One region of the Paenibacillus sp. PvR133 genome, then DNA from elsewhere that is predicted to be linked to it. Evidence: riboswitches for the same ligand, from Rfam matches in the RefSeq annotation. Region 1 holds a riboswitch; the other holds the start of a gene.
The links. A riboswitch is a leader RNA that binds a small molecule or an ion and turns the genes downstream of it on or off. The one in region 1 is predicted to bind ZMP and ZTP.

Region 1 (14,694 bases):
CCTTGATTGATTTAACACCTGCCACCGCAACCTTTTGTCAAGGGAAAGATATGACATGTAAAATACTTATTAAGACCACTTCACGTGTGACTTTCGTCACATAAAAACACATCAAAAAGGCTCTGACGGCACTTGACCGTCAAAGCCTGTGGACTTTAAGCTTCCTGCCCGACCTATCCCCTTTGCATCCTCCTGCAGCGCTATTCTTTTATCTATACTTCAAATTGTCCCATGCTCCCTGAAATTGCTGAAGCATTTCATCCTTCGTGATAACCCCTGCAATATAGGCTTGCATACTACTGCTTAAATCCTGATTCAGCCCCTTCGGGAAGCGTTGGAAGTTCCAGCTCCATATCTTGCCTTCCCTCACATGCCGAGATATTTCTGCACCTAGATCACCTGTCATCTCGTCACTGGACGTGATACTTTTGAAGGCGGGAACAAACTTAAACTCCTTGGTGATATAGTGCTTGCCTGTTTCTGATGTGACCAACCAATTGAGGAATTCTTTTGCCTCCTGCTTCACAGGCGAATTTTTGTTGACCACCCAGTTCGAAGCCACTCCGACAGCCAGTCTACCTCCTGTGGAGGGATCATTGTCTATAGGCGCAGGCAGAATACCCAAATTCAAGTTAGGATTAATTCCATCCATTTGCGGTTGCGTCCAATTCCCCTGGTGCATCATAGCAGCCTTACCTGTCGAAAACAGTGTCACTTGTGTATTGTAATCCGTCGTGAGCGGATTGCGGTTTCCATATTTTATAGTCAGGTCAAGCAACTTCACCCACTGATCGAACACGGGGTTACCGGGGATGCGAGCCGTTCCTTTGTTTAAATCCGCAACATAACTTTCCGGGTTCGGCTGTCTGGCAAACGGGATATTGATAAAATGGTTCCCCAGAACCCACCATTCCGCATACCCGTTAGCAAAAGGTATAATCCCTGCCGCTTTCAGTCGCTTGGCTGCTTCTTCCAGTTCATCTATCGTCTGAGGCAGTTTGGTTATGCCCGCTTTTTTGAACAAATCCTTGTTATAAACAAAGCCAAATCCTTCTAGATTCATAGGCTGTCCATAAATCTTACCGTTAACCGTCATCGGCTTACGAGCAAAATCGTCCAGGTCCTTCACCCATGGCTGATCCGACAAATCCTCCAAGTACTCCAGCCACGTATCGCGGTCCTGGTAGCCCTCATTTGTAAAAATGTCCGGCTGATCGCCTGATGCGAATTTAGCCTTCAACGAAGCACCATAGTCCGTACCACCACCGACAGATTGGATATCCAGCTTGATGCCAGGGTGGGTCTTTTCATATTCAGCCTTCAGCTTGTTTAACGGTTCCGAAATTTCTACTTTGAATTGATAAATGTGTATCGTTTTCGTCTCACTCTGTTGAGCCTTCGTATTTCCACAACCTGCAAGTGTACATGCGAGCAGCACCATCAAGGAGATGACAAGTAACGCTGGTTTTTTCATCGGTTATCCCTCCCATCAGCCTTTGACCGCACCGGCTGCAATGCCAGAAACGATGTATTTTTGCATCACCAGAAAAAACACAACAACTGGCGCGATCCCCAATACCAGTGCTGGCAGCGCCAAGTCCCATTGCTTGGTGTACTGACCAAACAACATATAGGTTGCAATCGGAATGGTGCGCAGCTCAGGATCATTCAAAATGAGTGAAGGCAACAGATAGTCATTCCAGATCCATAAGGTGTTCAAAATAAGTACGGTTACGAACATAGGTAGCAGCAGTGGACAAACGATGCGAAAGAACACCCCGTACCGGGATGAACCGTCCACCCTTGCCGCCTGCTCGATCTCAATAGGTACCGTTTTAATAAAGCCATGAAAAAGAAAAACGGACAAAGGCGCTCCAAAACCCAGATAACATAAGATCAGTCCCGGTATACTGTTGTTCAAGCTCAATACGTTGGACACTTCCATAAGCGGCAACATAATTGATTGAAAAGGGACTACCATCGCAGCCACAAGCAAACCGAATAGGCAACGATTAAAAAGAGTGTCATGCCGAACCATCTGGTAAGCGGCCATTGAGCTGATTAGCAGCAAAAGCGCATTACTGACGATCGTGACAATCAGTGAATTCCCCAGTGCTGTGGGAAAGTTTATTTTATTCCAGGCGTTAGCATAGTTTTCAAAACGGAAGGTTGTCGGCCACGAAGCGGAATGGGCCAAAATGTCGCCAAAGGATTTAACGGAGTTTACGAGCAAAAAATAGAACGGAACCAGAAAGATTAACCCGATCACAATAAGTAATAATTCAGCAGCCCATGTGCCCAAACGATAGTTTGACGTTTTTCCCATTACATTTCGACCTCCTTTTTCTTCGTGAGACGCACCTGAATGCTGGTAATGATCGCAACGACCACAAAGAAAATCATAGCTTTGGCAGTCCCTAATCCAAGTCGATTATTTGTAAACGCTTCATTATATATGTCCAACGCTACAGACTCTGTCGACTTGAAAGGTCCCCCCTTCGTGAGAGCCAAATTCAACTCAAATACTTTAAAGGACCAGGATATCGCCAGGAACAAGCAGACGGTCACCGCTGGCATAATAAGCGGCACTACAATATGACGCAAAATCTGTCTTCGGCTCGCACCGTCGATTTGGGCCGATTCAATAAGGGCATGCGGGACATTATTCAACGAGGATATGTAAATAACCATAAGATAACCCGCATATTGCCATACAAACACAATGACAGTTCCCCAAAAAGCAGTTGGCCCATCACCCAGCCACGGCAGTTTAAAAAAGGAAAGCCCTGTCGCCTCTCCTACCGCAGAAAAGCCGCGTACAAAAATAAATTGCCAGATAAAACCGAGCAGTAAGCCGCCAATCATATTGGGCATAAAAAATACAGTTCGCAGTGCATTACGGGTACGCAGCGGTTTGGTAAGTGCATAGGCTAGGAAAAAGCCAATCAGGTTTGTCAGAATGACACCACATACGGTAAACCGGACCGTAAACCAGAACGCATTACGGAAATCTGGATCATCCCTAAAAATATGAACGTAATTCCCTAGTCCGAGCCATCGGATATTTTCAGATACTCCATCCCAGTTCGTCATGGAATAATACAGCCCCAGCAGGAACGGAATGACCATAATCAAGACGAAAAACAACGCCATCGGTCCCACAAATACGAGTTGCTGCAATAATTGCGCGTATTTTCTTTGACTCAATGCAATCACTCCTTTGTCGTAGATCATGAAGGATAGCGCGCATAAACCTTACTGTAATCGCTTATTACCCAAAAATGTAAGTTTCGAGTCGTTCGGAAGCAAAAAAAGGCTGTTCTCCTCCGGCTTACGGAAGGAAAACAGCCTATAACATAAAGATTATGAATGTTGATGAATTAGTATTGAGTTCCTGGATAGATCGGGAACTTGTCTGTCAACTCGCCAACCGCTTGGCTTGCTTTGGACAATACAGTATCATCTTTCGGATTTTTAAGGGTTTCGGCAATGATTTTACCGATTTTGACCATAGCCTCTTCATCCATACCACGAGATGTTGCAGCAGGTGTACCAATGCGAATCCCGCTTGTTACGAATGGACTGGTCGGGTCAAAAGGAATCGCATTTTTATTGACCGTGATGCCCACGGAATCCAATACATGCTCCGCTTCTTTACCTGTGATATTCAAATTGCGCGTATCCAACAGCATCAGATGGTTATCCGTACCACCGGATACAATGTTAATTCCTTCAGCCAACAATGTTTCAGCCAGAACCTGTGCGTTGCGGACTACGTTTTGCGCATAGGTTTTGAACGATGGCTGGAGCGCTTCACCCAAGGCAACCGCTTTGGACGCGATCACATGCATCAGTGGCCCCCCTTGAGTACCAGGGAAAATAGCTTTATCAATCGCTTGCGCCCATGCTTTGCGAGTCAGAATCAGACCCCCACGCGGACCACGCAGCGTTTTGTGTGTCGTTGTTGTTACAAATTGGGCATGCGGAACTGGACTTGGGTGAATTCCCGCTGCCACAAGACCTGCGATATGTGCCATATCCACCATGAACAAAGCACCTACATCATTGGCAATGGAAGCAAAAGCTTCAAAATCAATAGTACGCGGATATGCACTCGCGCCAGCTACAATCAGACGAGGACGGTGCTTGAAGGCTGCCTTGCGCACTTCATCGTAGTCGATGCGGAAGTTGTCTTCGCGTACACCATAGGCAGCAAAGTTATACAACAAGCCGGAAGCGTTAACCGGACTTCCGTGTGTTAAGTGGCCACCATGCGCCAGATTCATACCCAGTACAGTATCTCCAGGTTTGAGAGCTGCCAGATACACCGCCATGTTGGCTTGTGCTCCAGAGTGAGGCTGCACGTTAGCATGCTCGGCGCCGAACAGTTCTTTCGCGCGGTCACGTGCGATGTCTTCAACGATATCTACATGCTCACAGCCACCATAGTAGCGTTTGTTCGGATAACCTTCAGCATATTTATTCGTCAGCACGGAGCCCATAGCTTCCATTACTTCTTCACTGACAATGTTCTCGGATGCGATTAGCTCGATATTGTGGCGTTGTCGTTTCAGTTCAAGTCCCATTGCTTCCATCACTGCCGGGTCACTTTTACGCAGGTGTTCCATCATGATTGATTACTCCCTCTCCATAGTCAATTGTTGGGTATACAAGCAAACGCCTGCTCCTCTGTTGGGTACCTCATCATCAATGCAAAAAAGATTAGTACAAACATGCCGCCATGCCAAATGCTAATCGCAGTTTCCGCCGACTTCTTGCTCCAGACTGTACACCGCCCGTTGTCCGCCAATAAGTGGAGGACGGGTGAACGCTGCTGTCACACGTGCTTCGCCAATCCAGCGAAGGCTTGGGCGAAACGGAACAGCAATGGGTCGCAGATGCATGCCAATCAGCGTTTCGCCGATGTCTATCCCGGCATGAGCCTGCACGTTCGCCGCCAAACACGCGTCGCTCATAGAACGATAGGCGACGGTAGCCATAGAGCCTCCTGCTGTACGAACAGGAACAGCTGCAACCTCCATCAGTCCCAATCGCTCCAGCACAGCCCGTTCAACGACCAGCGCTCGGTTCAAATGCTCACAGCATTGAAACGCCACATCAAAGCCATACTCCCTGCGAACAGACTCTACTCCAGACAACAGTTGCTGAGCCACATCGAGCGCTCCCGCCGTACCAATCCGACTTCCAGCCACTTCACTTGTGCTAACGCCGATAACCAGCAGGCGACCAGCCTTGAGACTGGCTGCTTCTGCGATTTCCCGCACGACAGAAGTGGTCTGTGCTTCCAGCGGAATCTCATGATCTAATTGTTCCACCATTGGAACCTCCTTTGGTTGAACAGCCTCTCAGAGACTAGGCACGGTCTCATGCCCCAAGTTCAACACACTCTCTCCTGATCACAATCTGACTATATTATAGCCGATGTTTCAGATTTCGAGCAGAAAAAATGGAAGAATCTTTAATGGAATCAACTCTCAGCTAAAAATCTGGCATAACTTGTATATGAAAAAAAGAGCAGTCCACACCTATGTGGAATTGCTCTTTTGCCCAGGCGACCGGCCGTATATCCGATGCTCCATCGTGGTTAATCCCACTTTTGTCGCCAGTTACATCGGATTCTCATTTTTCCACCTTATCTTAACGGATTAACCGCCGAAAATCAACAGATTCCGTACAAAACAGATGAGTAATACCAATTTTATTCGGAAGATGCCTTTAGCTTGTCCAGCAGCTTATGCAGTGCCGTACGGATTTCCGCAGCTGTGACATCGTAATCTTCTCGCGAACCACCAAACGGATCAGAAATATCAAAGCCCGGAATCCGTTGGTGTAATTCAATCATTCGTTCACGCTCCTGCGCCGATAGCTCTTGTCCGAGTGAAGCCATCAACTGCTGTGAAGCATATAAACTATCCAACTCCTGTACATCATTCAACACCGCATCCCGGTTCTCCACATATTCCTTAAGCGTAAATACTTTGCCCGCCGTTTGGGGAAAGCGCTGAATTACGTGCTGTTTATGTCCTTGCGTCAAGGTTAAGATCAGATGCGCCCACCCGGCAAGCCCGTCGCTCAAAGGGGTTGAAGTGATCTGATCGGATATATCATGATCACGTAGAACCGCCTCTGCATGTCGGGATATCGGCGTGCCTTCCATCGCGGCTACTCCCGCAGAACGCACTTCCAGTTCTAGCCCATGCTCAGCAGCCAACTTACGCAGCATCCCTTCAGCCATTGGACTGCGACAGGTATTCCCTGTGCATACGAATAAGATATTCTTCAACGTTTTCACCCCCCGTATGTTAAAAAAATATATAAACAGAGGATTACTATAATTCTAATCCCTTACTATAATCCTGCATTTATTTTACACTGTCTACGCTAAAATCAAAACATAAACATAAAGCCGAATGCCAGCAAAATGGCACCGCCCACTGCTTCTCCATAATCTCCTAGATTGCGGCTGACCTTGCGACCCAGCAACAGGCCCAACATCGCCATTGCTCCCCCGCAAAAACCAAACGCCAGAACGGACAGCACCAGATCACTCTGGAACATACCCAGTGACACTCCTACAGAAAATGAGTCAACGCTCACCCCAAGTGCAAACAGCAAAAGGCCTAAAGGCGAACGATGATCCAATACCTGTACGCCGTCCCCTTTAAAGGAATTATACACCATATGCCCGCCCAAAAGGATGAGTAGACCCCCTGCGAAGTAGGTCGTCACATGACCTAATAAAGAACTCATATAATGGCCTGTGAACATTCCCAGCAATGGCATCAGAATGTGAAAAAAGCCAATGACAGTACTGATGCGCAGCACGTCTCGCAGGCGTATCCCCTTCATGCCGATCCCTACGCCCAGCGATAACGCATCCATTCCTAGCGCTACCGCCATGATCAGAATCGTTACAACCTGCCCGGCATGGGCAGAGGCTGCCAGCATACTCCATCCCTCCATTATCCGTCTGTTCTTGTACACGTTATGCGGACAAGGGGCAAATCAGTACAAGCATAGACTGAAAGTACCCAATACCGAGACGAGGAGGGAGGAAAATTTAATATAAGAGGCTCTGATTCGACAGAAGCTACAAGCGGACGATTCGGTGACCTGCCGCTTTAAGCAGGCGGTTCATGACGGCGTCTCCCAATCCTTTCGGCGGACAGGATTCCGACAAAATGTAGGTGACGCCGTCCTCGTCGCAGCGGCGCAGCACGCCGTACAGGCGCTGCGCTGCCTCATGGAGCGCGTCCAGCTTGCCTAACGTGTAGACGCGCTCTCCGGCGTAGCCGGCGGCATGCTCGTCGAACGCGAGCACTGCCGTGCGCTCCCCGCGCGCGGAAGCCTCCGCCAGCGCGGCGCGAATCCAGCCCGTCACCTCAACGGACGACGGGCCTTGCACCAGGCTCAAGCGGCCTCGCGGCGCGTAGTGCGTGTACTTCATGCCCGGCGAGCGTGGCGCCGGGCTGTCCGCGTCCTCCCCGGGCGTAGCGACCAACGCCGGGTCCAGCACGACAGCGCGAGCAACCGCAGCGAGCTGCTCGGCCGTCACGCCGCCGGGGCGCAGGATGGTGACGGTTCCGTCGTCACCCGCCTGCACTACCGTGGACTCCAGTCCCACCCCCGTGGGACCTCCGTCCAAAATGCCGCCGATGCGGCCCTCCAGATCCTCCCGCACATGCTGTGCAAGGGTGGGACTGGGTCTTCCCGACCGGTTGGCGCTTGGCGCAGCCAGTGGACAACCCGCTTCAGCGATCAAACGAAGCGCTATCGGATGATCCGGCATGCGCACACCAACCGTGTCCAGCCCGGCTGTCACACGCGATGACAGTGCCTGCGGCACTACCGGCAATACGAGAGTCAGTGGTCCCGGCCAGAACATATTCATCAGCGCTCGGGCTGTATCGTTTATTTCTGCTACCATACCCTCTAATTGATCAACATCAGAAATATGTACAATGAGCGGGTTATCGGAAGGGCGTCCTTTGGCAGCAAATACCGCCTCCACCGCTTTTGTACTACGCGCATCGGCCCCCAGGCCGTACACGGTCTCCGTAGGAAAGGCTACCGTCTCTCCAGCTTGGAGGAGTAAGGCGGCCTCGCGTATGCCCTCTTCCGCCGCAATCCGAGCCTGTTCATCCCAAATTTCGTCAGAAACATCCCCGTCAGTGTTGCTCACAGGAACCAAACATCTTACATCCCACCATTGTGTATGGGAAGACTTCAATGCCTGCTTCAGCTCGCGAATCCCCTGTTCATCTAGCTTTTGCTCAGGTTTTTCCTTTTGCACAAATTCTCCGCGCAAGTCTTGCATTTGATTCGATTTATCGCTCATATCAGATCATCCCATATCTTATTGTCATATACAGGCCAGTGATTTCGCCTGATCCTATAAGGCTACTTTGAAAGATCAGTTCATTTGGCTCTGCCATGTGTATATCTATCGTAAGCTCCATTATAGCATATGGGGAAACTTACACTCCTCAACGTTTAGGCAAACAAGCCACTCACCCAGCTACACAGTCCCGCAAGTGCATCCCACAGAAAAAAACGTACTTCCGGCTCCTTGTCAGCGGCATTCGTCCGACTTTCTCCGTGATCCGTTTTTGCTGATACCGTTTGTGCCGCTGCTTCCCCACTGCCTGCATCAATAAAGCACAGCGGAGGAAACAGCACGCACCACCAATTTTGCCCTTTTCCTTGCCCCAGCGTAACCCGAAGTGCCTCATAATTCCCTGCCGGGTAGACAAGACCACCGTACATTTTCGTTGGGAAAGGTACGCTCGCCAGTTCCACCTGATGATCATACGCAATGCCGCGACGAGCCAGTTCCATACCTACCAAACGGTCAATTTCAGGTAAATGAGCATCAATCAATGATCTCGCTTGGTCTAAGCTTTGCGGGTTTTCCAGCTCACCCACCCAGGCATTCATCTGCTGTACAATAGCATCCCGTATTTCGCGTTTAACCAACTGATCCTCCGGGCGATCCGAATTGGCCAAAATACGCAGTCGAATGGAATCATGTGGAATCACTTTCAGCCCTGCTGTTGCCACTCCTGATGCTAAGGTTCCTCTTGTTCCAGTGGTCATAGCAGCATCCGTCTTTTGACCTTCCCAAGACATCATTAATATCGAAATACAAAATAGTATCATTGCGGCTTGCTTTACCCAACTTCTCATTTTCGTCCCCCCAAACCCAAACTCTATCATGTCTATCAGTCTGTCCGGTTTGGGAGAGTCTAAACCTATGATTCTTGTAAAAGATTCAGGACCACTTTACAGATTTTTTCAAAAATACCCTCAAATCATGCTACACCAAGCTTCTGACCCTCACCGAGGAATATGAAAAAGCCCAGATTTCACAATCTGGACTCTCTCGTTGCACCGTTTCAACTCACACAAATACCAATCATTATCTAGCCACATTCCACCTGTACTAGGCTTTTTTCGCCTTCGTCAAGCTTAGTCTGGAAGGCTGTGGCAGATCATCCTCCAGCTCTTGGCCGTGCACCTTAATACTCATAACCAAGCCGATACTAGCCATGTTAATAAGCAACGAGGTACCACCATAACTTATGAACGGGAGCGTAATCCCCGTAAGCGGCATAATGCCCAGAAACGCACCAATATTCTCAAAAATCTGGTACAGCAACATGGACACAATCCCGACAATAATATACGGTCCGGCGCGATCCCGGCATTCCAGCGAAATCAGGATCATGCGGTGAATCAAAATAAAATATAACAATAGCAGCACTGAAGAGCCTACAAAGCCAAATTCCTCCGCTACGACCACAAAAATAGAATCCGCGTACGTATAAGGAACACGCCCGGACTGTACTGAGGTTCCTTGCAAAAAGCCCTTGCCCATCATCCCGCCAGAGGCTATCGCCAGCTTGGCATTTTTGGTATGATAAGACGCCTTCGCGGTTGCCTCTTCCGGTACCAACCAAGGGTCCAAACGCTCAACCCAGTGACTACGGCCAATCCCCTTCATAAAGGAATCAATCTCATCGTGAAACGAAATATAAGCTTTGATCCCGCCGCCAACAGCGACTGCAAATACTATGAATCCGATCAACGCATGGGATGCCTTCACATTACCAATCCATAGCATACCGATGACGATGACAATATAACCGAGCGCATTACCCAAGTCATTTTGTGCCATAACCATGGCAAACGGGACAAAGCTCACCAGTGCGACCGGAAGAACATCCTGAATAAAATACAGCTTGCTCTTGCGCTTTTTGATCAGCATATAAGTCAGAAAAACGATAAGGACCAGCTTGAATACCTCAGCAGGCTGAAGATTCAAGCCACCAATTTTCAAAAAGCCCTGAGAGTTGTTAACCGTCCCGCCAAAAAATCCGAGACCCAACAAGAATATTCCGCCTCCATATACGTACAAGGCTTTTTTAATGAATATCCGAAAATCGACCATCGCTAAACCCAAAATCGCCACAAAACCCAATATATAATACCCGATCATCTTCTGGTAGTCATTGCCGTGCTCTGCCAAGTTCGTAGGGCCCCTACCTGCGCTGTATACCGTTATGATACTAATCGCCATGAGCAAAACCAGAATAAAGATAACCGGACCGTCAATTTTTTTCAATTTCTGAAGCATGATTTCCCCCTGAGCCGTTTCTCGGTCATACTCCTCTTATTCTAAAGGAAAGACTCGCAAAAAGAAAATGCAGCACTACTCCGAGACACCTAGGACATGTCGCTCGATCCCTGCAAGGTCAGGAACGATTATAATGTTCTTCCAATGACCTGCCTGTGCCAGCAGACCAGCCACGTCTCTGGCCTGTCCCATCCCCAGCTCAAACCCGATTAGCCGCGGCGGAGCCTGAAGGAGTCCGAGCTGTTCCAGCATTGCCCGATACGGGCCGAGCCCGTCAGGACCACCATCCAACGCCATCCGCGGCTCATGGTCGCGTACCTCTGGCTGTAAGCCAGCGATGTCAGCAGCCGGGATGTACGGCGGGTTGGACACGAGAATGTCCACCGCCGTTCCCACGAACGGCGCCAGCAGATCGCCCTCGCGGAATTCTACGGCTGCGCCGTTCGCAGCAGCATTATGAGTCGCTACTTTTAACGCGGCAGCCGAAATATCCCCTGCCGCCACGCGCCAGCTCGGTCGCTCAGCCGCCAGCGTCACGGCAATCGCACCGCTGCCTGCGCCGATGTCGAGCGCCTGCGGAGCGCCGCTTGGCCACAGCCGGTCGCCGTGCTGGAGTATCGCCTCGACGAGCAGTTCTGTCTCGGGGCGCGGAATCAGCACCGACGGCGAAACCGCGAACGGGCGGCCATAAAATTCCTGCCGTCCGATAATATACTGCGCCGGTTCACCCGCAGCTTTGCGGGCTATAATCCGTTCCCACGCCTCCTTGACGGAGGAAGGGAACGAATCACCCAGAGCAGCGTAAAACGCCGTGCCTTCCAACCCGAGCACATGCTCCAGCAGTAAGCGGGCATTGTGCTGCGGCTCCAGAACACCACAGCTTCCTAAAAAAGAAGAAGCCTCAACTAAGGCTTCTCTGACACTCATGTTCCGTTCCGGCGACATCCGATACACACAATCGCGTTCGTTCCCCAAAACTTAAACCTCTTGTTCCATCAAATCAGCCTGCTCTGCAATCGTGAGCGCTGATACGATTTCTTCGATCTCCCCGTTCATCACCTGGTCCAGCTTATGCATAGTTAGGCCAATACGATGATCCGTTACACGGCTTTGCGGGAAGTTGTAGGTCCGGATACGCTCACTGCGGTCTCCAGTACCTACTTTGCTCTTACGCTCGCCTGCATATTTGGCTTCCTCTTCCTGACGCAACATATCCGAAATACGGGCACGCAAAACTTGCAGCGCCTTCTCCTTATTGGAGTTCTGGGATTTGCCGTCCTGACAGGTTGCCATAATACCTGTAGGCATATGTGTCACACGCACCGCCGACTTGGTCGTATTAACGGACTGCCCGCCTGCACCGCTGGAGCAGAACGTATCCACGCGAATATCCTTGTCGGAAATTTCAATATCCACTTCTTCTGCCTCAGGCATAACGGATACTGTAGATGTCGACGTATGAATACGTCCACCTGATTCTGTTGTCGGAATCCGCTGCACGCGGTGTGCGCCGCTTTCGAATTTCATTTTGCTGTATGCACCACGGCCGTTAATCATGAAAATAACCTCTTTAAAGCCCCCGAGATCATTCATGTTCGCGTCCATCAGCTCTACACGCCAGCCTTGGGTATCGGCATAACGAGTATACATCCGATACAAGTCAGCTGCGAACAATGCCGCTTCGTCACCACCCGCTGCACCACGAATCTCAATAATAACGTTCTTATCATCATTCGGGTCCTTCGGCAGCAGCAAAATACGGATTTTTTCATCCAGCTCCCGCTTGCGAACACTAAGTTCATCAATCTCCATTTTGACCATTTCACGCATCTCGTCGTCCAGCTTTTCACCCTGCATGGTTTTTGCAGCTTCCAGCTCTTCAACGACATTTTTATATTCGGTATATGCTTCATAAGCAGGCTGTAAATCAGACTGTTCTTTGGAATAATCTCTAAGTTTTTTGCTATCGTTCGCTACATCCGGATCGCAGAGCAGTTCGCTCAGTTTATCGTAGCGGTCCGCCAATGATTGCAATCGGTCCAACAAGCGATTCACCTCTTCAGTTAAATTAATATGAAACCAGCTTCAATTTCACTGGCTACAGCTCTTTATTATACCAACTAATTCATGAATTAGCTACAAGAAATACTGACTAATTTAGGATTTTGCAAAAATCCACACAACATGCAATACAATAAAAAGTCGCCGCCCTAATATAGGCAGCGACCACATAATCTAGCACATTTCAGAACACACATACATTGAATCATCGTCTTTTATATATCCGAATCGAGTATTGTACTCTGGAAATTATATATTAAACATTAAAACGGAAATGCATAACGTCTCCGTCCTGCACTACATATTCCTTACCTTCCAGACGAAGCTGACCACGTTCCTTAGCCCCGTTCATCGAACCAGCAGCGACCAAATCGTTGTAGGATACAACCTCGGCACGGATAAATCCGCGTTCAAAATCCGTATGAATTACGCCCGCAGCACCCGGTGCTTTCGTTCCTTTGTGAATAGTCCAAGCGCGTACTTCCTGCACACCTGCTGTGAAATACGTATACAGGCCCAGCAAGCGATAAGCTGCTTTAATCAGACGGTTCAATCCGGATTCAGCTAATCCCAGCTCCTCAAGGAACATCGCCTTGTCTTCGCCTTCCAGCTCAGCAATTTCAGATTCTACCTTGGCGCTGATCGGCACCACTTCTGCATTTTCATCTATGGCAAAATCGCGTACCTTTTGCACATATGGATTGCTGTCAGCTTCCGTTACGCCATCTTCGCTGACATTAGCTGCGTACAATACAGGCTTCATCGTAAGCAAATGAAGATCGCGTACAATCAACCGTTCTTCATCCGACAATTCTAAGCTACGCGCCGGTTTATCAGCATACAGCGATTCCTTGATCCGCTCCAACACTTCAACCTCTTGGGTGTACTGCTTGTTGCCACCCTTCATGTTTTTGCGGGAACGTTCAATACGCTTGTCTACGCTTTCGATATCCGCCAGAATCAGTTCCAAATTAATAGTCTGAATGTCGCTGATCGGGTCAATTTTGCCGTCCACATGGGTAATGTTCTCATCTTCAAAGCAACGTACTACATGTACAATCGCATCCACTTCACGAATATGAGCCAGAAACTTGTTACCCAGACCCTCGCCCTTGCTCGCACCGCGCACAAGTCCTGCAATATCAACAAATTCAAATGCCGTTGGCACCGTTTTATTCGGCACAACCAGTTCGGTCAGCTTATCAAGCCGTTCGTCTGGTACTTCAACAACGCCTACATTGGGGTCAATCGTACAAAATGGATAGTTTGCGGATTCCGCACCCGCCTGCGTTATTGCGTTAAAAAGTGTTGATTTGCCCACGTTCGGCAAGCCCACAATCCCCGCTTTTAAAGCCATAATCAGAACAACTCCCGTTTATATAAAATATGCGTTATGCCATCCGTTAGTTTACCAACCCACATTATATATGAGAACCTATACACGCGGCAAGCATACGGTTATGAAATTCAGGATTTTGCTATATCCCTATTTAGATTTCTTTGCTCATCTGGATATCCGTAACCCGATAGCCCGATTTGCGATATACATGCAAAGCTCGCTCATTATGCCCAAATACATGCAAACCGATGCGGACAGCTCCCAGTCTGCGAGCCTCCTTTTCCAAAGCCTCCATCGCCAGCGTACCTAGACCTCTCCCCTGGTATGAATCGTATACAAGAATATCCAGTAGAAAAGCTTCTTTTCCTTGCGCGCCGTCCGTAATATTGAACCAGATATAACCAGCTTCCTCCTGACTCTGCCCCCCGGCATCGGAAAACATCAACATATACAGGTGAGCATGAGGTGTGTCTAGCCTCTGTGGCAGGTATCGAGCAAAACTTTCTGCCGCACGTTCTGGTGCTTCTTCTACCGTCCATGTACCTGCTTGGATTTTCTCATCCGCATAGTCGGCAAGCGAGCGTTGTTCAAATCGATCATATTGCTCCGCATTCATCTGAACCAATGTAATAAGTCC
Region 2 (14,694 bases), 1.5 Mb from region 1:
TACCAAAACGCATCACAGTATCCCATCCTTCCCGTGAGTCATTACAATTCATATGTACCTATTCTCGCATTCCAGCCTAAACTTGTCCACTATACCGTTAGTCATATCTCATGCTTTAACATGTTCATTCGACAAAAAAAGACTGTAGTCTATCAGCATAATTTATACTGATTGTACCACAGTCCCTGTTATTTATTTGGGGTTATATCTCTATTTTTTTGATATTACTTTTCCTACTTCTTCCAAAATGGCATCCATGGAAGCTGGGTCGTGTACATCATATTCATCAATGTTCAGACGCAGTACAGGGCAGGCATCAAATTCGTTGATCCAATTGGAATATCTGCGATGCATTTGCTCCCAATAAGAACGCTCGGTCTGGATCTCCATCTCGCGACCGCGCTCCTCAATCCGACTCAGTATGGAGGGCAAACTGCCTTCCAAATAGATCAACACATCAGGGTGCGGGAAAAACGGTGTCATCACCATCGCCTCAAACAGGCTAGTATACGTTTCATAATCGGTAGGGTTCATCGTTCCCTGATCGGCATGCATTTTCGCAAAAATGCCTGTGTCCTCATAAATAGAACGATCCTGCACAAAACCTCCACCAGACAAGAAAATATTCTTTTGTTCCTTGAAGCGTTCCGCGAGAAAATAAATTTGCAAATGAAAGCTCCATCTTTCGAAATCGTGATAAAATTTCTCCAGATAGGGATTATGATCGACCTGCTCCAAAGAGGTTTTAAAACCAAGGCGTCCGGCCAAAGCACCAGTCAGCGTGGATTTACCTACACCCACTGTACCCGCTACCGTAATCAGGGCATTCGCAGGAATGTTGTAATTATTCACTATATAAGCTCCTTTACATCGGAAACAATTTGTTTAAATTGTGCCTGGTTTTCTACAAAATCAATTTCATTCCCGTTCACGGTCAATATACGAGGGGAAGGGGACTGTTCAGCGAGAAACTGAATGCCTTTATCATAATCTATTATTAATTGCTCCAGATAGGCGGGGTCCATCTCCTGTTCAAAAGAGCGTGCACGCTTGCGAATTCTCCCCAGCAAGGTATCCAAATCTGCTTTAATATAAATGATAATGTCTGGCTTAGGCATATCATCTGTGAGCAGATGATAGATTTGACGATATTTTTCGAGCTTCACACCCTTAAGCGTACGTTCAGCAAAAATCAAATTCTTGTAGATATGATAATCAGAAATAACGGGCTGAGCTTTCTCGATATATTGCAGACCAGTATCCTCCAGCTGCTTATACCGATTGCAGAGAAAGAACATTTCCAGCTGAAAACTCCACTCATCTATATTTTGATAAAATTTATCGAGAAATGGGTTCTCCTCGACAATCTCTTTGATTATCGGCAAATGTAGCTCGGTTGAAAGCATCGAAGCCAACGTCGTTTTACCTGCTCCGATTGGCCCTTCAACGGCTATAAATGGGGCTTGTTTCATGCAGTTCTGCTCCTCCTTGTACTCCAGTCCATCCTGTGGACAACTATCCTATTGTATCACAAGGTAGTACGCTAAAGGCATACCAAATCTATGGATAAACAAAAAAAACAGAGCGCTACATTTTGCTTCATAGCGTCCCTGTTTCTCACTTAAACCAACCTTTTTCATTAAAACGTGTAATCGCCTCGATCCGGTTACTGACACCCAGCTTATCGAGAATGACTGAAATATAATTGCGCACCGTCCCTGTCGTTAAATACAGTTCACCAGCAATCTCTTTTGTATTCTTTCCGTCAGCAATAAGCGCCAAAACGGTCTTTTCACGCTCTGTTAGCGGGTTGACTTCGGCATAAGCATCATCGACCAGTTCTGGAGCGTAAATACGTCGACCTGCCATAATACTTCGAATGGAGGAAGCCAGCTCTTCACTGGGACTGTCCTTGAGCAGATAACCGTGTGTCCCCGCCTTGATCGCTCGTTCAAAATACCCGGGGCGAGCAAACGTAGTTAAAATCAGTACCTTGCAGTTCAAGGCTTTGAGTTCCTCAGCCGCATCCAATCCGCTCTTAATCGGCATTTCGATGTCCATAATGCATATATCCGGCTGGTGCAGCTTCACCAGTTCTATAGCTTCTTCCCCGTTGCTTGCTTTTCCGACTACTTTCATGTCCTCTTCCAAGTCTAGCAGGGAGGCTAGAGCACCCAGCAGCATACGCTGGTCTTCTGCAATAACAATTCGAATCATGGCCCCACCTCCTCATTCGGCTTTTCAGGGATATTGGGCACTTTAATGACCAAGGTCGTTCCCTGATCTGAGCGCAGCTCCATACATCCGTTCACGAATTCGAGCCTTTCCTTCATTCCTTGTAGGCCATTTCCACGAAGGGTACCATTTTCTCTCGTAGCACCGACTCCATTATCCTGAATCCGAAGAGTTAGTTCCTTACGAGACGGCTCAATAGTGATGGAGCAAGCGGTGGCTCCACTGTGCTTAACCACATTTGTCACTGCTTCCTTCATACACATACTAAGTACATTTTCATTCATTAATGATGTATGCTCCAGCTTCGGGTCGCCCTCCAAGGTCAATTCAATGTGAGCAGCCTTTAATATCTGCCGAATACGTAACAGCTCATCCTCTAGTCGCATACCTCGCATTTGAGTAACCATTTCCCGCACCTCTTTTAACGCGCTTCTCGCCGTGAGACGAACATCGTTAATTTCAGCATGAGCACGCTCCGGGTACTGATCCATCAGTTTGCCCGCCAAATCGCTCTTCAGCCCGATGAGTGACAGCTTCTGACCTAAGGTATCGTGCAGGTCACGCGCAATTCTTTGCCGTTCCTCCAGCTTAATCAATTCCGATATTTTCTTATTGGCATCCTCTAATTGGACTTGGAGCCGATCGCTTTTGTTGCGATTAAAATTCGTAATCGGAAGGAGAATCACACCGATCAGATTGAGCAGGATAAAAGGAATCTGTTTAATAAAAACGGGATTCTGAGATACAAAACCGTAATTGATCAATCCAATCGTAATAACCATTAAAATGATATACAGCGTCGTAAATGCAGCCTTACTTTTAATATTACCGATCAGATAGGCGATAAATATGGAAAAATACATATAGCTAAACAGCAGTGTCATGGTAATCGATATGGCAATCTGTACACTGGTCCAAAAGTATATGAGCCAGCCTTTTGAGACAAAAGCCAGTACATAACATGCAAAGAATACCAAAATAATAGCAGTACCCAGAATAATATGACTTGTAGATGAAGAGCTAAAGTAGTAAAAGGGCAGGATATAAAAGACGACCCACACATAAGGACTAAGCCCTGTATTTCTTTGGAAAATCTGATACCACTTTTGCATTCTGCCACCCTCTTCTACTTCACATGACTTATATCCCTTATCTTATCATACCACTGTTTCCTCTGCTCGAAAGCACCAAAGGTAAAGCCTTTCCTGTGAACCGCAAATGAACACTTTGATTAGAAGCCGTCCATTTTGCGGGAACTGATCTCAAACTTAAGCCATTCGCTGTACACTCCACCCACTGCACCAGATCGTGCTTTGAAATGGGACTGGTCTATATTTCTGATCAGCTCGTTCATGAATTATACATACCTAACGTTATTAAATTTCTTTTCTATATCTTTAGCAAATTTTCCGCCCTCATCGGCTAAATGTTTTCTCATAAAGAATCCACCAAAACCATTTATCCATGCTGCAAAAGCCAGTAGCCGAGATGGAAAGTCCGCTCCAATCGTACAACTAAATTCGCAAGAGTTGTTAGCAACAGGCGTGACCTTCATTTCCCATGGAACTCCAACGATGGCGGGTATCCATCGCCATATATATGCTTCTGTCTTGTCAGAGTAGAAACGCAAATGATCCTTTGTGTGCTCTTTTAATTGATAGTGCTGAACAATCATCTCATTCCCCATATTTTCAACATTAACCATATAGAATTCACCATCTTCAAAATAACTGCCCATTGCCTTGTGAGCTTTTGAAAATGATTCATATTCAGCTGGAGTCATCTCAGTTACCCATTTGTACAAATCCACATTTTTAGCTGCAATCTGCAATTTAAATTTCTTTGTCATTCTCATCTTCATTATCCTTCTTTCCTGTAATTTTTCTTGTGAGTTCATCGTGCCAATTCATAATCATTTGAAAATATTCTTTGCCAAACATCAACGTCGCGTGCTCATATACACCCATCTCATGAACGTGCTTCTCTTCTATCAAGGCAAGCTTGTTATATTCACAGGCGACAGTAGTTTGAAAGCTGGCAATCAAACGAACAACCTCAATGTCGTCAAGATATTTATAGAAGAAAAGCTTACTCAAATACTCATAATTAAAAGGGGAAAAAGTACATGGTGTTTTTAACCATTCTATAAATTCACTCTTCCCTTTTTCCGTAATACCATATGATTTTTTGAATCTGCCTTCCTCTACCACTTCTTCATACTTGATAAGCTCCCCCTTTTCCATTTTTTTCAGCATAGGATATATGCTTCCGAAGCTGGCATCAATAAAGTTGGAAGTGCTTATCGTCATCTTCTGCTTGATTTCATATCCTGTCATATCCTTTTCGCAGAGGAACCCAAGTATTACATAAATCAACATAAAATCTATTCCTTCTTTCCTGGCATAGTGAATTATCCTTCTGAAATCAAAGGGAACTTATCTCTGTTTACATGTAGCTAATTTATATATATATATAATCGAGATATATCGTTTCGATATATAGAATGTAAAGGTTGAAAATCGATTTGTCAATAGCGCTTGCTAAAACAAAGAATGAAAGTACTGCATTTTCAATATAAACAAAAAAAATCTAAAAGGATGTTATCCCTTTAGATTTCTCAAAGTAAACTGCAATTTTTCAACATCTCTTCAGAAGAGTTTTGTACAAAGTTATTTTCTTTCTGTGCTTACAACAGGTGTAGGGATGGGTTTCGTAACTGCAACACGTTTGCTGAGAAGCGGCCTCACTTGTTTAAAGGTCAAAAAGGTTTTCGTATTTTCATCCCAAAGTCGGAACTTCAAAGATTGCAGACTGCTACTTACTGTGATCGTGGTCGCCTTTTGAAGTAACGGTGTCGCTTCATGTGCTTTTTCCAAATTATAATTTGGCACTTTTGGGCTCAAGTGATGAACGTGATGAAATCCGATATTGCCCGTAATCCATTGCAATACTTTAGGAAGCTTGTAGTAAGAACTGCCTTCTACGGCCGCATTAATATAGCTCCACTCTTCATCGTGCTCAAAATACGAATCCTCAAATTGATGTTGTACATAGAACAGCCAGATTCCCAACATACCAGATACAAAAAAGATAGGTGCCTGTACGAGAAGGAAGGCCTGCCATCCAATAGCCCATGACAACAGTGCGTACAATACAACGATGGATATATTCGTCACATAGGTGTTCATTTTTTCCTTGCGTTTGGCTGTCTTGATATTAAACCGATAGGAAATCAAAAAAGTATAGATCGGACCTAGTCCAAACATAACCCAAGGATTTCGATATATGCGATAGGCCAGCCGTGTCCATGTGGAAGCCTCTGTGTACTCTTCTACCGTAAGCACCCACATGTCACCTGTGCCTCTTTTATCCAGATTACTGCTGGTTGCATGGTGGATTGCGTGACTATTTTTCCATTGGTGATAAGGACAGAGCGTAATAACACCTGTAATCGTTCCCACAATGTCGTTCAGCTTGCGGCTTTTGAAGAAGGATTGATGACCACAATCATGAAAAATAATAAACGTCCGTACCACAAACCCCGATGCAACAATGGCAATTGGAAGTGTCAGCCAGTACGAAACCGACAGACTAAGATAAGCAGCATACCACAATAGGATCAGTGGACCCAAGGTATTGATGAGTTGCAGAACGCTGGATTTTGTGTTTATTTTCTCGTAGGGAGCCATATTTTTTTTCAATTGGGCTAATGGGAGTTGTGTCATACTCATTATGATCCTCCTTTAAAATGACGCCTATACCTTGATCCTGTTAGGCGTACATGTTGATCTAATCTCAGTATAAGGTAAAGCCTCTAGGCGCTGTAGTCATAAACGTCAGCTCGGGTATATGACATTTGTCATATAGACAAGTAACACAACCCGTTTTCCAAATGTTCGCGGGTTTCTTTTCTGATGATTATTTGTTAAAATATAAGGTATAATAACGCTGTATGTGACTGGCGAAGTCAGTGGAATGAACCACGAGGGAGCATACAAAAAAGCGTACCGTTCGCCTGGGAGAAGTATTTGCAGAGGATTCGTCTGTCTTGACGACCTTGTGCAAATACTTTTTTTCGTTTTAAGACCATGACACCCTGTTGATAAATCATGCGATAAATTCAGAGGAGGCACGGACGATGGCTATAATCATGAAATCCAAAGAAGCAGCTGAGCAAGTATATGCAACGATCCGTTCACAGGTAGAAAAAATGAAGCAGCAAGGACACCGTCCCCATCTGGCGACCCTATTGGTAGAAGGCGATCCGGCATCTGCATACTATGCACGGACCAAGCAAAAAATAGCGGAGAAGCTGGGCATCTCATTTCATCTCCATACTTTTGACCGTCATGTTAGCGAAGCCGAGCTACTGCACCTGATCGGCAGTCTGAACGATGCATCCCATGTACATGGCATTATGCTGGAACTGCCGCTTCCCCAACATCTTTCTGCCTCCGTTATTAAACAATCCATCGCCCCCTACAAGGATATTGATGGAATAACACCTGATAACAAGCTGGCTACCGTAACAGGTGACGCCGGACTATATCCCGCAACACCTCAAGCCTGTATCGAGCTGCTCAAGCATTACGGTCACACCTTGGCAGGCAAAAATGTCACGCTCGTGGGCATCGGGCAGACAGTGGGACTTCCCCTTTTCCACATGTTGCAAAGAGAAAATGCCACCGTTACCGCCTGTCATGCAGGTACGCGTGATATTGCAGAGCATCTGAGCCATGCAGACATTGCCTTCGTCGCAGTCGGATGCCCTGATGTGATTACGCAGGATATGGTCCATCCTGGTCTGATTCTCGTGGATGCAGGAATTAACGAGACGCTGGAAGGAAAAATCGTGGGTGACGCTGCTTCAAACGTGGGTGAAAAGGTACATGCCATTTCTCCGGTTCCCGGCGGTGTTGGCACCTTAACGACTGCGATTTTGTACAAAAATCTGCTCAAAGCGATACATCTGCAACACTACTCCAGAGAGGTGGTCTATTCATGAGTGAACTGTCGTGGAACAATTCCATCGGACATTTTCTGAAAGAGGCTGCAAGTGCAGCGCCTACCCCCGGCGGAGGAAGTGTATCCGCACTAGCTGCGGCACTAGGCGCGGCTATGACCTCCATGACCGCCAACCTTTCACAAGGAGAAAAATATGCGCACATCCATGAACAAATCACGGACGTCATTAGCAGCATGGAAAGATTGTCTACACATTGTGAGGAACTAATGGTCGCAGACATCCAATCCTTTGAACAGTACATGACCGCGCTGCGTTTGCCCAAGGAAACAGATGAAGAAAAGCGCTATCGTACCCATTCCTTACAGACAGCGGTGATCGCTGCCATTGAGGTACCCATGCGCCTGCTGGAAGTATGCCGGGACGGATTGTCGCAAGCCTATAACATTGTGGAAATGTCCAATAAAAATGTGATTTCAGATCTTGGCATCGGCGCGATCCTGTTCGAAGCAGCAGCTCAATCTGCCCTGCTTACCGTCGACATTAACCTTGCTTCGCTGAAAGACTTGGATGTCAAATACTCCTATGAGACCAAGACAGCCGCACTCATCCGTGAAATCGGACAAATCAAAGACCAAACCTTGTTGATGGTGCGCAGTCGAATAGCGAATTAGTCTGCTCATAACCGTGTTTAACCTGTTCTAAAACATTTCTTCAAAAAAATAACTGATTGGATACAAAAAGAAGATACTATCGAAATTACGACGAAATAGTAAATAAAAAACCAGTCCAAACATGATTCATGTTGGACTGGTTTTTTATGCTATATACTGCGTGTATTATGCGACTTCCCATCTGTTTTGGACAATTCGTCACAACGCAGAATCTCACACCTATTGTTTAACTTTATTCTCTTTTTCTCTTTCGACCAGCATATCTACGATCATATCAATTTGCCCGGTAATAGCGATTGGATCATAGCGATAATACGTATCAAAATCGTTAAAGAACACTCTATTGTTCTTCACCGCAGGAAGATTCCCCCACACAGCAGACGATTTCAGTTGCTTGAGCGCGTCACCCTTTTTCTCCGGGTCATACGTAGTCAGGAACATATAATCTGCGTCATACTGTGGCAATACCTCCATCGAAAGCTGCACCGTTTGTTCCTTGGAGTTAGCTGTTTTCTTTGGCATATTCAGTTTAAGCGCATTGTACACGGCTTGTCCGCCCCGCCCCGCATTGTCGCCAAAGATCCAAAGTGCGTGCTTGTCCGTCAGCTCATACAGACCGAAAGTTGCCTTTTCGTCAATCACGCCTTTAAGACGTGCGCGACCTTCAGCGGCCTTTTTATCAAATGCAGCAATAAATTGCTCAGCCTTCTCCTTTTCCCCGGTGATATCTCCGAACAGCTTGACCGTATCATAGATATTAGTCGTCGTACCGTACGGAATGTATAGGGTAGGTGCGATTTTAGACAAAGCCTCATAATTCGTATCCTTCATAACCACGATCAGATCGGGTTTGAGTTCCAGCGTCTTTTCCAAATTGGTCGGATCACCCACCTCTTTGGTTCCTTTTTCCTTCAGCAAATCGGTCAGAAAAGGATTTTGAAACGCAGTCGGCTCCACACCCACCACGTTAGCACCCACGGACAGCAATTCTCCACCGTAAAAATCCGTTACAATACGCTGGGGCTTAGCAGGAATTTGAATATCCCCCTTAACCGTTTTAAAGCTTCTAGTCTCTCCAGTAGTAGCCGACTCTTGCTTATCTCCTGAAGATGAAGCCGGATTACTTCCATTATTATTTCCGCCGCAAGCGCTGATGAGTACAGACAATACAAGTAACATAGCTGTCATCATAAAATACGATTTTCTTTTCAACTGATTAGCCCCCTATATATTGTGAAGATGATCTTCCCGATACACATGATAATGATAATGATTATCAATATCGTAAGAAATATATCAAGCGTCGTCCTTACTGTCAACTGAAAAACGAACTTTGCATCATTTCACTTTAAAAATGAAAAGACCTGCCAAAATGATGGCCAGGTCTTCTTTGTGGAGCCGTCTCAAAACCTACCATTGGGGCTAGGTTGTTGAAGGCTGCTTTCTGGTGATCGCTGTTTTGTTTTATATTCTTCTCCCCAATCCTTCATCAAGTTAATAATCGGGATGAGCGTTTTTCCGAATTCGGTGAGAGAGTATTCGACCTTAGGAGGAACCTGTTGGTAGACTTCACGGTGAACGACTCCGTCCTCTTCCAGCTCACGCAATTGGAGTGTCAGCATACGCTGAGTAATTCCCGGACAGATCCGCCGAAAATCGCTAAATCGCTTAGTCCCATACATGAGATGATATAAAATAATCCCTTTCCATTTGCCCCCAATCACGTCCAGCGTGAACTCAACTGGACACGCCTGATCATTTCCAGCGGTACATTCCCCAAAGCCGCCTTTCCGATTACGCATAGGCTTTTCTCCTCCTTAGTATCATTTTATATACTACAGCACATTAATGTGCGTACTTCAAAAACGGTCATGTATATTCTAATATTAAGCATGTCACTTGGTAAGCGTCAATTTTAATCAACATCCATAAGGAGTGGAATAACGATGGAAACCTTAACTACTACTAAAGATCAAATCTTATCTGCATACGAGTTCAGACATGCAACGAAGGAATTTGATAGCCATAAGAAAATTAGCGATTCTGACTTCGATTTTATTCTTGAAACAGGCCGTTTATCCCCGAGTTCGTTTGGCTTTGAACCCTGGAAATTTGTTGTCGTTCAGAGTAATGCTATGCGTGAGAAGCTGCTGCCTTACTCTTGGGGGGCCCAAAAACAACTGCCAACAGCCAGCCATTTTGTACTCATCCTCTCTAGACTTCCTGAAGATATGGTAGCCTCCTCCGATTATATCAAGAGTATGATGGAGAACGTGCAGCAATTACCCGCTGAAGTGATTCAAGGCAGAGAGAAAGTGTATGATGCCTTTCTAAAATCAGATTTTGGGCTGGAGGAAAATAAAAGAGCCTTGTTCGAGTGGGGCTGCCGACAAACCTACATCGCACTGGGCAACATGATGACTGCCGCAGCTCAAATCGGCATTGATTCCTGCCCTATCGAAGGTTTTAATAAACAGGAAATCGAACGCATCCTCTCCGAGGAAGGCATTATGGATGCCGAGCATTTCGGTATTTCTTGTATGGTGGCATTTGGATACCGTCTCAACGAACCGCGTGGCAAAACTCGGCGATCTGTAGATCAGGTTATTGAATGGGTGTAAAACCTTTTTTCTAAAACAAAGGGGCGTCCCGCAACCATTTCCATGGCTGTTGGGACACCCCCTTTTCATAAAACCTCAAGTCTTAAAAATTCTGTCATTCCAAACCCTTACTTATAAGTTACTTCTTCCGCGAAATAGATTTCCTTTAAACGATCCTTTACGCGCTGAATTTCATCTGCTGTTAACGGAGCTGTAGGATGCAGCTTAAAGTTCCTTCCAGTGACATAGCTTACATCTGTGTTCTTACCCAGATTGTAGGCCATCTTCGGAATCGGATTTCGGGTATAGTCAGTAAAGTCAATAATGGACCATGCCGCATCTCCATCCTCCTTGGATAAAATAATCCGCTGTGAGGCGTTTTCAGTCCACAAGTAACGCAGATTGGCTGGTGAATTATTGGAGTCCATAACTGCCTTAAAACCTGAGCCTCTAAACATGAGTGAAAACTCCGTATGATCATTACTCAATCCAGCTATCGATTCATAAATCTGTTTCAGCCCGTCCACGCCCACAATCTCAACCTCACGGTCAACAGGGAAGTGCTTCACAAAGTTTTCCCATATTTGAGACATGTTATGGTTTTTGGCAAGCCAGTTGACATCCAAAATAATGGACATGTAGTTTACTGTATTCAAACGTTGATACGGGTTATCTAAATATTGCTGTGCTATATACAGTTGTGGTGCCGCATCCGTTTCCGTCACATATGGATCACCTGGATGGAGAGTCCAGCGTGAAGAATCTTTGGTATAGCGCGACCCGATGGGATCAATCGTAATCGAGTTCATAAATACGATACCGCTATTATTTGTAAGCCCCTGTGCCGGAACAATCGGATTATCCTTATGGGACCAGTAAGGCATCAAAGGTGAACCCTCACCATACATGTTGTTCACATTATACTGTGTAGCCGACCATCCCATCGCTGAGGTAATCTTAAAATGATCCTTAAGCCATTGGGCCTGCTCAGGATTCACCGTAAAGCCGGTCAATGATTTAGGCAGATACTTCCGATATTGGTCTGTATCCATACTTTCAAACACCGAAGGTGATCCCAACGAACCAGATTGGTGCAGCTCATTGAGGGCATTATAACGATACATATACAACCACTCGTTCATCTGTGCTTCCCATTCAGGAAGATCAAACAGATTATTCGGATACCCATCCAAAATCCCGACTTCATCGCCATACTGATCCACGTATTCCAAAACCTTTTTAAGCTGCGGACGATTTGATTCCACAAAAATAAATCTATTTTCCATGGCCCACGTCACTTTTAAGTTGGTACCAAAGTGATCCATCAGCAATTGACGCGACTGCTCAATTTGCTCTACCGTGGTCGTACTGCCCGCATCTTTTCCCTGTAGCATCATGGAGATAGCAAAATATTGCTTTTTGCGTGCTCCTGGTACTACAGTTAACTCGGCATCGGATATGAAGTGAATTCCCTGAGAGGGTGATTCAACCTCAATCTTGAATGGAATGACAGAGTTCAATGCAGGAATCAGATGCAGGTTGGCAATATGTCCATCCTCGTCAAATATCCCTCTGGAATCCTCTATACGAAGCTTCAAGTCTGACGGCAATAGACCGGACGGTATGACCTCTCCCTTTGCATTTTGAAATACATAGGGCATGCTCCAGGCTGTAGGGTCTAGAGTAGTGGCCTGTGAAATGGTGTACGTCGCCAAGTATACGGACCTGATTACAGTCGGGTCCTCTACCGGAGGAGTCTTCCCTCTCACGATCAGCTTGGTCTGTGCTTTAAGTACCCGATAAGGTTTAGCAATGGTGACTTCCATCTCTACAGGAATATAACCATCAGCAGCAGGTATATTTTCGGAATGCGCAATTTTCCCATGTTCATCAAATACACCTAATGTATCACTAAATGTGTAGGTGACACTTGTGACGCTAACAGCGGGAATGCTTACCAAGTGCCCTTTATTGTAGAGATCAAAGGACAGCTGATACGAAGGATACGTTTCCGGTTGATTGACCAACTCGGGCGCCTTGATTACTACCTCATCCACCACGAAATCCGACGAATGATCCGGTGGTTCTGACGGAGTCACTGGCGGTATGATTGGTGGTATCACTGGCGGTGTCACTGGTGGTATCACCGGTGGTTTGGGACTAGGTTCTGGTCGTATAATTGGCGGTTCCGGCTTCGGCTCTGTTGGTGTTACCGGAGATACCGGTGGATCGGGTCTTGGACTATGGCTTTTAGGCTCTTCGATCTCCGGATTCGCACGCTGGTGACTGATTTCCGGCGCCAGGTCGACCACGATCTTCTTCGATTCCGTTGGACTGGCTGGCTGATTCGTCATTGCAGTTCCATTTCCTAATGATTCCAGCAAACGCTTAGCACGTTCTCTCAGACCGTCACCGCCTAGCCATATCCGATATGCTACCAGTGTAGCATCCTGCCGTCTCACAGACTCTTTGGGATGGAAATAATGATTCGTATCCCCCTCGATCAGCTCCAACCGTTCCATCAGCCATACGCTCGTTTGTGCATAGTCTGATATATCAGCCTGATCCACAAAACTAGATCTATCGGAAGCGCGGGTATCTTCAGAAACGCCGAAATACCTGGCATACCACACCGCCATATCCTGACGGGTCATATTATGCTTTGCACCGAATAACTGATCACTAACTCCTTTGGTAATGTTCTCTGCTTGCAAGGTCTGCACATAGGGTAGAGCCCACGGTGACACATCACTAAAAGAAGCAACGCTTTTGTTAACCGAAGTTCGTTTTAAGGTTTTAACGAAAATGCTCGCCCATTCCTGCCTCGAAATAAAATGCACAGGTCGAAAACTACCATCCTGATAACCCGTAACATACCCTTGAGCAGCCATGGCTTCAATTGCATCAGCTGCGTAGGAATGTTCGATATCGTTAAAGACCCTGTCTGCAAAAACAGGCACAGTATGTATACAGAACAACCAAACAGCCAGTAAAGCAGCGATGTACTGCCTAATTTGTTTTAACTTTTTTTCACATTTCATATTATTTGGATCCTTGCACCTCCTTTACGATATAGCATCAGGTCACTTCCACCTGCACTTCTGTTTCAACTCTGAAAATTATCTCTTTTGTTTTCAAACGGATTTCATTTCAATTAACACCAAACTGTATATACTTGAATTATCGGAATAATATCCCTAGGATTGAATAAAGACAGCAAAAAAAGTAGTTATAGATTACGGTTCCATCCGTAAAATTGTCATTATTTTAAAGGCATATATCCCGATCTTTTAAAATGGTTTTCATTGGGAATTAAATTTCCAGCATTTTTTCATTACTAAATTTTCTAATGCGAGCATCACAATAAAAAAGATAACATCATGTATAAAGCACCATACACAATGTTATCTCTTCTTTTGTTTTTATTGGCTATCTCCATCAGCTGTTGACTCTTTGTTGCCAGCACCCTTAAAAACATAATAATAACCTTCTGAAATCCCGTCTTGCGGATAAGCTGCAGGATCTTCGCTGGTTACTTGACCTACAAGCTCCCGATTCTTAAACGTGTGAGGACCTTCCTCTATTAGCGCCTCAGCAGACATCCCACTGATAAGTCTTACGGTACTGGACCAGAATGTAACTAAATATATATCGTTAGCATTAAATTGAAAGCGTCCTTCACTGGGTGTCCCCTCATAAAACAGCTCAGACAAAGAAGCCGCTTCTGACCCTCTCATAAAAATTTGAATATCACTAGTTCCATTCCATCTATGAGGAATTCCGCCTCTGGGATTGATATACTCTACAACCTCAGGCTCCTGATCGCGAAGAAAATCAGTAACTGTAAATTTGTACACATCATCCGTTATACTCTCGGTTACAACTCCAGTTGTTTTCCCTGTTTTATAGCCACTGAAATCTCCATACACATTTGGGGTTTGACTTAAAGCTGCAAAAAACCTTTCCTGATCCATATATTCGACTCTTCCAGGTACCGCAGTCAATCTATATGTCTTGACCTCAGTGCCCTTGTACTTATCCCAAGTATATTCTGTAGCTGCATAAGATACTCCACTGTTCCAGCTCACAGATGCCACCATGAGAACACCTATCATCAATAATAATGGCCATTTTTTCAACACCATACCCTCAACCTCTTTCTCAAAGTACACTCAAATCATTATTAGCATTATAGCTTTTCAACAGTTCTATTAACAGTTAA

Region 2: it holds a riboswitch for ZMP and ZTP, as region 1 does, so the genes downstream of both, JOE49_RS10220 (bifunctional 5,10-methylenetetrahydrofolate dehydrogenase/5,10-methenyltetrahydrofolate cyclohydrolase) here and JOE49_RS03485 (TIGR01440 family protein) in region 1, are expected to answer to the same signal.

The regions. Positions count from the first base shown of each region.
Region 1 is NZ_JAFIBS010000001.1:795,868-810,561, forward strand. It holds gene JOE49_RS03465 (ABC transporter substrate-binding protein) at 209-1,474, opposite strand; gene JOE49_RS03470 (carbohydrate ABC transporter permease) at 1,490-2,326, opposite strand; gene JOE49_RS03475 (carbohydrate ABC transporter permease) at 2,326-3,207, opposite strand; gene JOE49_RS03480 (serine hydroxymethyltransferase) at 3,381-4,631, opposite strand; gene JOE49_RS03485 (TIGR01440 family protein) at 4,752-5,339, opposite strand; ZMP/ZTP riboswitch at 5,560-5,641, opposite strand; gene JOE49_RS03490 (low molecular weight protein arginine phosphatase) at 5,720-6,304, opposite strand; gene JOE49_RS03495 (manganese efflux pump MntP) at 6,409-6,969, opposite strand; gene JOE49_RS03500 (L-threonylcarbamoyladenylate synthase) at 7,112-8,359, opposite strand; gene spoIIR (stage II sporulation protein R) at 8,515-9,207, opposite strand; gene JOE49_RS03510 (FtsW/RodA/SpoVE family cell cycle protein) at 9,464-10,657, opposite strand; gene prmC (peptide chain release factor N(5)-glutamine methyltransferase) at 10,733-11,632, opposite strand; gene prfA (peptide chain release factor 1) at 11,636-12,703, opposite strand; gene ychF (redox-regulated ATPase YchF) at 12,975-14,075, opposite strand; gene JOE49_RS03530 (GNAT family N-acetyltransferase) at 14,209-14,694, opposite strand, start outside.
Region 2 is NZ_JAFIBS010000001.1:2,280,459-2,295,152, reverse strand. It holds gene JOE49_RS10260 (Gfo/Idh/MocA family protein) at 1-13, opposite strand, end outside; gene JOE49_RS10255 (deoxynucleoside kinase) at 211-852, opposite strand; gene JOE49_RS10250 (deoxynucleoside kinase) at 852-1,472, opposite strand; gene JOE49_RS10245 (response regulator transcription factor) at 1,618-2,217, opposite strand; gene JOE49_RS10240 (sensor histidine kinase) at 2,214-3,347, opposite strand; gene JOE49_RS26665 (hypothetical protein) at 3,467-3,589, opposite strand; gene JOE49_RS10235 (hypothetical protein) at 3,593-4,090, opposite strand; gene JOE49_RS10230 (PadR family transcriptional regulator) at 4,068-4,613, opposite strand; gene desA (Delta(5) desaturase DesA) at 4,905-5,966, opposite strand; ZMP/ZTP riboswitch at 6,180-6,263, shown strand; gene JOE49_RS10220 (bifunctional 5,10-methylenetetrahydrofolate dehydrogenase/5,10-methenyltetrahydrofolate cyclohydrolase) at 6,374-7,240, shown strand; gene JOE49_RS10215 (cyclodeaminase/cyclohydrolase family protein) at 7,237-7,872, shown strand; gene JOE49_RS10210 (ABC transporter substrate-binding protein) at 8,092-9,084, opposite strand; gene JOE49_RS10205 (winged helix-turn-helix transcriptional regulator) at 9,276-9,674, opposite strand; gene JOE49_RS10200 (NAD(P)H-dependent oxidoreductase) at 9,819-10,493, shown strand; gene JOE49_RS10195 (S-layer homology domain-containing protein) at 10,601-13,513, opposite strand; gene JOE49_RS10190 (hypothetical protein) at 13,895-14,617, opposite strand.